Regions from separate parts of the Mesorhizobium sp. M2A.F.Ca.ET.043.05.1.1 genome, predicted to be linked through region 3. Evidence: predicted binding sites of a transcription regulator. Region 3 holds the regulator's gene; each other region holds the start of a gene.

Region 1 (2,201 bases), 2.8 Mb from region 3:
TCTCCCCGTCACTATACGGGGAGAAATGCCCGGCAGGGCAATGAGGGGCAGCGCTGCCGGTCGGAAATTAGCGATAAGCTATCCATGGTCTTTGGGCCCACGCTGCGAATTGAAGGTCAATCACCGAAGCCGGCGCTGCCCCTCATCCGCCCTTCGGGCACCTTCTCCCCGTGGAACGGGGAGAAGGAAAGCGCCTCAATACTTCTCCGGCACGTAAAGCTCTCGCGGCAGCACTTGGCGCTCGTAAGACGGGTTGAAGACGCGCTCCGGCAGCGTGATCTCCTCGTGCGGAACCTCCTCATACGGCACCTGCTGCAGCAGATGGTCGATGCAGTTCAGCCGCGCGCGCTTCTTGTCGTTGCCCTCGACGATGAACCAGGGCGCCTCCTTGATGTTGGTGCGGGCGAAGGTCTCTTCCTTGGCCTTGGTGTACTGCTCCCAGCGCACGCGCGACTGCAGGTCCATCGGCGACAGCTTCCACTGCTTCATCGGGTCGTGGATGCGCATCAGGAAGCGCATCTGCTGTTCCTCGTCGGTGATCGAGAACCAGTATTTCACCAGCGTGATGCCGGAGCGGACCAGCATGCGCTCGAATTCCGGCACGTCGCGGAAAAACTCCTCGACCTGATCCGCGTTGGCAAACCCCATCACCCGCTCGACGCCGGAGCGGTTGTACCAGGAGCGGTCGAACAGCACGATCTCGCCGCCCGCGGGGAGATGCGGCACGTAGCGTTGGAAATACCATTGCGACTTTTCGCGTTCGGTCGGCGCCGGCAATGCCACCACGCGGGCGATGCGGGGGTTGAGCCGCTGCGTGATGCGCTTGATGACGCCCCCCTTGCCGGCGGAATCGCGGCCCTCGAAGATCACCACCAGCTTCTTCTTATGGTAGGCGACCCAGGACTGCAGCTTGATCAGTTCGGACTGGAGCCTCAGCAGCTCGCGAAAGTAGGTCATCCGCTCGATGGAAGGCGGATGCGACTTCTTGTAGATCTTGGCGATCTCGAGCGAGAGCGCCGGTTCGGAAATCTCCAGCTCATAGTCTTCGTCGAGCGTGTCCTCGAGCTCGGCTTCCAGCCAGTCCTTCGCCCCGGAATTCGATTTCACTTCATTCATCGCGCAGCTCCGTCGCCTGTCAGCCATCATCGCTTCGAAATGCGCCGCGGCTCCGGACGGACATTCCTTAAGCCGACTGAGATACAGAGGCGCAGTGACGGTTTTATTGCAATCGGCCGGCAACGAGGATCGATATAGAAGATATGTGATCGATCCGTATCGATAGCGAGGCGACAAACCGCCCGATTTGTCCTACAAATCCCCTCGTCTCTTTTTTCGGTGCCGGCCACGGCGCTTCTTCAAACCAAAATCGCGAGGATCCGACATGGAATACCGCACCCTTGGCCGTTCCGGCCTGAAGGTTTCGACATTGACCCTCGGCACAATGACCTTCGGCGGCACGGGCCCGTTCGCCGCCGTCGGCAACTCCGATCTTTCGGAAGCCAGGCGCATCATCGACACCTGCATCGATGCCGGCATCAACCTCATCGACACGGCAAACGTCTATTCCAACGGGCTCTCGGAGGAGATCATCGGCGAGGCGCTTGGCGGCAAGCGCAAGAACGACGTGCTGATCGCGTCCAAGGCGCGCATGCGCATCGGCGCCGGTCCGAATGACGAGGGCCTGTCGCGCCACCATCTGATCCGCGAATGCGAAAAGAGCCTGAAGAGGCTCAGGACCGACGTCATCGACGTCTATTTCGTTCACCAGTGGGACGGGCTCACCCCGGTCGAGGAGACGATCGCGGCGCTCGACACTTTGATCAACCAGGGCAAGATCCGTTACATCGGTTGCTCCAACTGGTCGGGCTGGCAGGTGATGAAGGCTCTTGCCGTCAGCGACAGCCGCCATCAGGCCCGTTTCGTCACCCAGCAGATCCATTACACGCTGGAAGCACGCGAGGCCGAATACGAATTGCTGCCGATCTCGGTCGACCAGGGCCTCGGCGTGCTGGTCTGGAGTCCGCTGGCGGGCGGCCTGCTCTCCGGCAAATATCATCGCGACAGCCCGACCGCGCGCCAGCTCGGCGGCTGGAGGGAACCGCCGATCCGCGACGAGGACCGGCTGTGGCGCATCGTCGACGTGCTCTCCGACATCGGCAAGGCGCGCGGCATTTCAGGGGCGCAGGTCGCGCTGGCCTGGC
Region 2 (2,201 bases), 1.1 Mb from region 3:
GACGATCGACTCCGCGCCCTCATGCTTGAAACGGCCCATGGCGGTGCGCTTCCTCGGCACCGAAGCCGGATCGTTGACGTCGACCTCGACGATCCAGCCGAAACGATTGGGCTCGTTCGGCTCCTTGGCAAGGTTGAAGCGGTCGTAATGGGCGCCCCATTCATAGGCGCCTTCGGGAATGCCGAGGCGCTTGTAATTGGCGGCTTCCTTGTGGCCTTCCGGCAATTCGCCCGAGAAATAGCCATGGATGTTCTCCTCGGCCATCACGTAGGTGCCCCAGGGCGTGACACCGCCGGCGCAATTGTTGAGCGTGCCGATGACCTTGGCGCCGGAGGGATCGGCATTGGTCTTGACGCGGTCGTGGCCGGCGACCGGGCCGGAGAGCGCCATCTCGGTGGTGGAGGTGATGCGCCGGTTGTGCTTGCCGTCGCGCACCACCTGCCATTTGCCGCCTTCCTTGCGTATCTCGACGATGGTGCCGCCATGCGCGGCCATCTCGACATCGACCTGCTCCTTCGTCAGCGGCGCGACCTCGGCGGCCTTCTTGCCGTCCTTCTCGACGATCGAAACGATGCCGGGGAACATCAGATGCGGATTGGTGTATTCGTGGTTGACGACCAGAAGCCCATGCTCGGCCGAGCCGTCGATCGGGATGTAGCCGACATAGTCGTTGTTGTAGCCGAACTGTTTTGCTTGAGCCTCGGCCGACTGCTTCAGCGGATCGAACTCCGGCGAATCGGCAAACAACGGATCGCCCCAGCGCAGCAGCACGTCGGCATCATAGCCCGGCGCGACATGGTGCTTGTCGTCGATGCCGGCTTCGAGCTCGTCGAACTTGAAAGCCGAGGCCTCGGCGGCACGCGCCTCGTCGGCGGCGACGAGCGCCAGCGGGCTGACGGTGGCGGCGATGGCCGAAACGGCCAGCGAGCCCATGAGGAAACCGCGGCGCGAGAAGCGCGCGGCGATGATCTCGCCCATGGTGCGGTTGTCGGTCGGGTTGACGGGCGGGCCGTCATTCTCCTCGAGCTGGCTGGTGCGGAAGCGGGTTTCAGGGGTCACGGTCATAGGCTGTTCCTCTGGCTTCTTGAGGTGGCTTGAGCTTGGACCTTTCGACCCCTAAAGCGCGCCGATCACAATTTCGTGACATCGCCGTGATCAAACCGCAAGATTGGTTTGCTTGCTGAGCAGCGGCTGGGCCAGCTGCAATCCCTGACGCGCACGTGGGATCGACCGCGCCCCGCTTGACGGTTTCGCCCGCTTCGGAAACAAGGGCTGCGGCCGGCATGGCGACGGCGCTTGAAAAAGGGGACGGCGGGTGAGTTTCTGGGGATTGGCGCAGCTCGGTATTTCGACCGTGATGTTCCTGCTGGCGGCGATGGCGGCCAAGCAATGGGGGCTGGCGCCGAGCCTGGCCAAGCTCCTTGTGACGCTGGCGCTCTATACCGCCGGCAACCTGATCATGCTGAGGCTGGTGCGCGAGTTCGGCATGTCGGTGGCGTTCAGCCTGTCGGCGGTGATCCAGCTTGTCGCGGTCAATGTCGTGGCCATCGCCTTTTTCGGCGAACGGCTCAATACTTTCCAGGCGACCGGCATGGTGCTGGCGATCGCCGCCGTCGCCCTGATCACGCTCGGGCCCTATATGCAGAAGCTCTAACCCTCGAGCCTCTCATGAAGCCATCCGTCGGTGCATTGCTTGCCAAGATCGAATTCCCCCTGCTGCTGGCCGGGTTGGTCATCGCCGGCGGGCTGTGGGGCTTTGAAGAATTGATGGAGGTGGCGCGCGCCACAGCGCCGCACGCCTTCGACACCGAGATCCTGCTTGCCTTCCGCCATGCCGGGCAGCCGGACAGCCCGATCGGTCCGCTTTGGCTGCAGGGCGCGATGCGCGACATCACCGCGCTCGGTAGCACCGTGGTGCTGGTGCTGATCACGACCGCGACGATCGTCTATCTCATGTTGATCCGCAGGCCTTCGACCGCGCTGTTCGTGTTCGCGGCGGTGGCGGGCGGGCAAGTGCTTTCCACCTTGCTCAAGCACGAAGTCGACCGGCCCCGGCCCGATCTCGTCTCGCACCTGGCCACCGAAACGTCGCTGTCCTTTCCAAGCGGCCACGCCATGCTGTCGGCGGTGACCTATCTGACGCTCGGCTCTTTAGCGGCGCGCTTCCTTCCGGATCGCCGGACGAAGATCTTCGTGCTTTG
Region 3 (2,201 bases):
ATTCCGTTCGCCGACATCCTGGAGAGGGAATTCGGCATCCCCGCCACCATGGAGAACGACTGCAACATGATGGCAGTGGCGCTGCGATGGCGCGATCCCGAGCGCTATCGCGACAATTTCATCGCCATCCTGCTCTCGCACGGCATCGGCATGGGCCTTGTGCTAAAGGGCGAATTGTTCACCGGCACGCATTCCTCCGGCGGCGAGTTCGGCCACATGATCCATCGTCCGGGCGGCGCGCTTTGCCGCTGCGGCCGGCGCGGCTGCGTCGAGGCCTATGCCGGCAACTACGCCATCTGGCGCAGCGCCATGGGGATAAGCGAGGACGCCGCGCCGACCGACGTCGGCGACGCCGACATGCGCGCGCTGGCCGTAAAGGCCCGACAGGAGGACGGCCCCGAACGGGAAGCCTATCGTCGGGCCGGCGAAGCGCTGGGCTTCGGCCTGGGCAGCCTGTTCGCCCTTATCGATCCGGCGCCTGTCGCCATGGTCGGGGTCAGCGCCGCCGCCTTCGACCTGATCGAGCCGGCGCTGAGGGAGGCGATCGCCCAGACCGCCGGCGGCCAGCACTCGAACTCGATCTCCTTCGACAGCGAACCCAACGAGCTGCCGCTGATCCGCGAAGGCTGCGCCATGCGCGCGCTGACCTTCGTCGACCAGGAGATTTTCGCGCCGGGGGTCCAGACGAGGTCCGGCGCCGCGGGGAAGAACGTCGCCTAAGCGGGTTTCTGATTCGCCGGAGATAAGCGAAGGCCTTTGAGCTTCGTCATTCCAGGGCGGAGCAACGCGAACCGGAGCGTAGACCCTGGAATCCATGCCGTTACCTGGATCGTAGGGCGCAGCGGCGCAGAATTCTGGACCGTCGCGACGCGTCGAAGTCACGGAATGGATCCTCGGGTCTGCGCTGCGTCGCTGCGCTCCTTGCTCCGCCCGTGGATGACGAAGCACGAGCGTCTCGGCTACTCACCAGCGCATGCGATCCGGTAGCGGACGCATCAATTCCACGAACGGTGAACCTAATCCTCGCGAATGGCGTAACCCGCCCCGCGGATGGTGCGGATGACGTCGGGCATGCGGCCGTTGTTGACGGCCTTGCGCAGGCGGCCGACATGCACGTCCACCGTGCGCTCGTCGATATAGATCGTCTCGCCCCAGACATTGTCGAGCAGCTGGCTGCGCGAGAACACGCGGCCCGGATGCCGCATCATGAACTCGAGCAGGCGGAACTCGGTCGGGCCGAGCCTGATCTCGCTCTTCTTGCGGTAGACGCGGTGCGATTCGCGGTCGAGCACGATGTCGCCGACCTTGAGCACGCTGGACAACACCTCCGGCTTGGCGCGGCGCAGCAGCGCCTTGACGCGCGCCATGAACTCCGGCGTCGAGAACGGCTTGACCAGATAGTCGTCGGCGCCGGTGGACAAACCTCGAACCCGATCGCTTTCCTCACCGCGCGCGGTGAGCATGATGATCGGCAGCCGCTCGGTCTCGGGCCGCATCCTGAGACGCCGGCAAAGCTCGATGCCGGAAACCGCCGGCACCATCCAGTCGAGCACGAGCAGGTCGGGGACATTTTCCTGAAGGCGGATTTCGGCCTCGTCGCCGCGGGTCACCACTTCCACCTGGTAACCCTCAGATTCGAGATTGTAGCGGAGCAGCACCCCCAGCGGCTCCTCGTCCTCCACCACCATGATGCGTGGCGCGATCATCGGGGTAACCTTTTCCGTCAGGCGGCCGGCGCCGACATTGCCGTCTCGTCCTGCTTCGGACGGTTGGCGGGCAATTGCGTGCCGGTCAGCACATAATAGGCGTTCTCGGCGATGTTGGTCACATGGTCACCAATGCGCTCGAGGTTCTTGGCGCAGAACAGAAGATGCGTGCAAGCGGTGATGTTGCGCGGATCTTCCATCATGTAGGTCAACAGTTCGCGGAAGACGGAGGTGTATTTGACGTCGATGCGTTCGTCGTCGTTGCGAAGCTTGGCCAGCGCCGTGGCATCGCCCACCGTGTATTCCTGGATCACGCCCTGGACCTGGATCAGCACCAGTTGCGCCATGGAATCGATCGAATGCGTGAGGTCGCGCGGGGCGGTGCTGACGCCGACCGACCCGACGCGCTTGGCGATGTTCTTGGCGAGATCGCCGATGCGCTCGAGGTCGCCCGCCATGCGGATCGAGCCGACCACGTGGCGAAGATCGTCCGCC
Region 4 (2,201 bases), 1.3 Mb from region 3:
CATATCCTCGCCGGTGCGGGCAGCGCCCGGCTCGACGGCGGCGATCATGTCGTCGCGCAACAGAAGCGAGCCCTCGACGATCTCGTCGGGCAGCACGATGCGGGCATTGGTGAGAACGGTTTCGGCGGTCATCTCAGGCGGTCCTATCTCGAGCGGTCGGCAATCAAATCAGAGCAATTCCAGGAAAAGTGCTTTGCGGTTTTCCGTCCGGAATTGCGTTAAAACTAAAGATAGGGCGGTTCAGCGTTCCGCTGATCCGCCCTAGGCTGTCTTACGGGCCGGGCCACGGCCAAGCGCATGGTGCGAAAGCACCATGAACGGGGCGCCGGGCTCGCTTTCGACGAACAAGGTCAGCGCATCGACCGGCACCGGCTGGCGCAGCGCGTCGGCGAACAGGCCGTCGATCGCCGCGCGAAGACGCGGGCTCTCCTCGGGCCCGACACGCCCCGACAGCGTCATATGGAAGCGGAATGTGTCGAAGACGTAAGGATAGCCCCATTGGCAGAGGTTGCGGAACTCATCCGGCTTCAGCGCATCGGGGCTGCGGCGCTCGATCTCGGCTTCGGTGAGCGGCGCGCGGAAACTGTCGAAGGCGCGCACCACCTCGCCGGCGAAGTCGTTGAGCGGCGCGAACCGCGTTTCCGGCACCAGCGCGAAGAAGCCGTCGATCTGCCCGACGACCAGGCGCGGGATGACGACGGGCGGCGTCGCCTCGGCGAAAGCGTCGAGCGCGGCGCGCAGCGAAGCTTCCGTCTCGTTCGGCGCCAGCCGGAATGGCGCCTTCAGCGTCGCATGGAACCCGTAACGCCGGGCCGATGCCGTGTGGAAGGCGACTTCCGCCGCCGACAGATCGCCGACCGCCTCCACCGGCCGCGTCGCCGCCCCGAACGGGTCGCGGCCCAGCCAGTTGGCGGCAATGCGCGCCAGCTTCTCGTCCTGTCCCGGTGTGTAGTAGATGGCGTATCGCATCGGCGTTCCTCGTCAAGCGCGTCGCGCCCGAAGGATCATGCGACGCACTTCAAGTCATTGTCTTGGCAAGTCGTGGGTCCAAAACGCCAAGGCGTTTGCGGCGACATGCACCGGAACCGCTGCCATAGGTGATTTCCATGACGGATTGACGAAGCTTTCATGGGTTTTCGAAGGCAAGTCCAGCCGCAAGCTCGTTAGCCGACGATTTTTCCCGGCTGGACCAATGCGCGGTCAGGCCTTCATCAGCCATTCGTGCTCGGCCGCGTTGTGGAATTTCCACGTCCGCTTCGGTCCGGCCATGACGTTGAGGTAATAGAGGTCGTAGCCGTGGCAGGCCGCGCAGGGGTGATAGCCCTTCGGCACCAGCACGACATCGCCGTCCTCGATCGCTATCGCCTCGTCCAGCTCGCGCACGCCGTTGCGGTCGGCGTCGGTGTAGACGCGCTGGAAGGCAAAGCCCTGCGGCGGGTTGAGGCGGTGGTAATAGGTCTCCTCGAGATAGGATTCGGCCGGCAGATTGTCCTGGTCGTGCTTGTGCGGCGGGTAGCTGGAGGTGTGGCCGCCGGGCGTGATCACCTCGACCACCAGCAGCGAATCCGCCGGCTTGCCCTCGGGCAGGATGTTGGTGACATAGCGCGTGTTGGTGCCCTTGCCGCGCACCTCCTGGCCAAGATCGTCCGGCCCGATGACCCGCACCGGCAGGCCGCCGCCGAGGCCCGGCGCCGAGCAGACGGCGAGCTCCAACTCGGTGTCGGCGGTCACCGACCATTCAGTGCCTTGCGGCACATAGACCGACCAGGGCTTGCCCTCGAAGGGCGACATGCGCTCGCCGAGCAGGCCAAGATCCTTGCCGCCAGCGGTCGCCTTGCCCTTGCCGGTGACGAAGACCAGGCAGACCTCACGGTCGCCCGTCGTGCCGCCCGCCGCCTCGCCCGCCTTCAGCCGATGCAGGTCGAACCCGACATAGGTCCAGCCGGCGCTTTGCGGCGTGACGTGTGCGACATGGCCGTGGCCCCTGTCGGCCTTGACGAGCAGTTTCGACATCTTTGTCTCTCCTATCCCTATTCGCTCTAGCGGGCTGGCGACCCAGAGATTTCACCAGCTGAGGAATCCGGCGCAAACCTTCGCGATTGGCCGTGGCCTCCGAACTTCGTCATCCTAGGGCGAAGCAGGAGCGAAGCTCCGTCGCGGAGACCCTAGGATGACGAAGCGAGGTGCGTTTCGACTAGTCG

Evidence for each region. Region 3 encodes PhoB, which activates phosphate uptake and scavenging genes when phosphate is short. Its sites were predicted from a motif close to TGTCATNNANCTGTCAT; they were not measured.
Region 1: the regulator PhoB is predicted to act here: its motif matches at 1,211-1,227, upstream of ppk2 (polyphosphate kinase 2).
Region 2: the regulator PhoB is predicted to act here: its motif matches at 1,130-1,146, upstream of EJ069_RS24295 (PhoX family phosphatase).
Region 4: the regulator PhoB is predicted to act here: its motif matches at 1,107-1,123, upstream of EJ069_RS23190 (DUF1045 domain-containing protein).

The regions. Positions count from the first base shown of each region.
Region 1 is NZ_CP034446.1:2,099,374-2,101,574, forward strand. Features, by position in the region: gene ppk2 (polyphosphate kinase 2) at 196-1,116, opposite strand; gene EJ069_RS10150 (aldo/keto reductase) at 1,382-2,201, shown strand, end outside.
Region 2 is NZ_CP034446.1:5,034,461-5,036,661, forward strand. Features, by position in the region: gene EJ069_RS24295 (PhoX family phosphatase) at 1-1,065, opposite strand, end outside; gene EJ069_RS24300 (hypothetical protein) at 1,316-1,654, shown strand; gene EJ069_RS24305 (phosphatase PAP2 family protein) at 1,669-2,201, shown strand, end outside.
Region 3 is NZ_CP034446.1:6,090,140-6,092,340, reverse strand. Features, by position in the region: gene EJ069_RS29365 (ROK family protein) at 1-720, shown strand, start outside; gene phoB (phosphate regulon transcriptional regulator PhoB) at 1,017-1,706, opposite strand; gene phoU (phosphate signaling complex protein PhoU) at 1,724-2,201, opposite strand, start outside.
Region 4 is NZ_CP034446.1:4,809,342-4,811,542, reverse strand. Features, by position in the region: gene EJ069_RS23195 (alpha-D-ribose 1-methylphosphonate 5-triphosphate diphosphatase) at 1-132, opposite strand, end outside; gene EJ069_RS23190 (DUF1045 domain-containing protein) at 262-969, opposite strand; gene iolB (5-deoxy-glucuronate isomerase) at 1,201-2,013, opposite strand.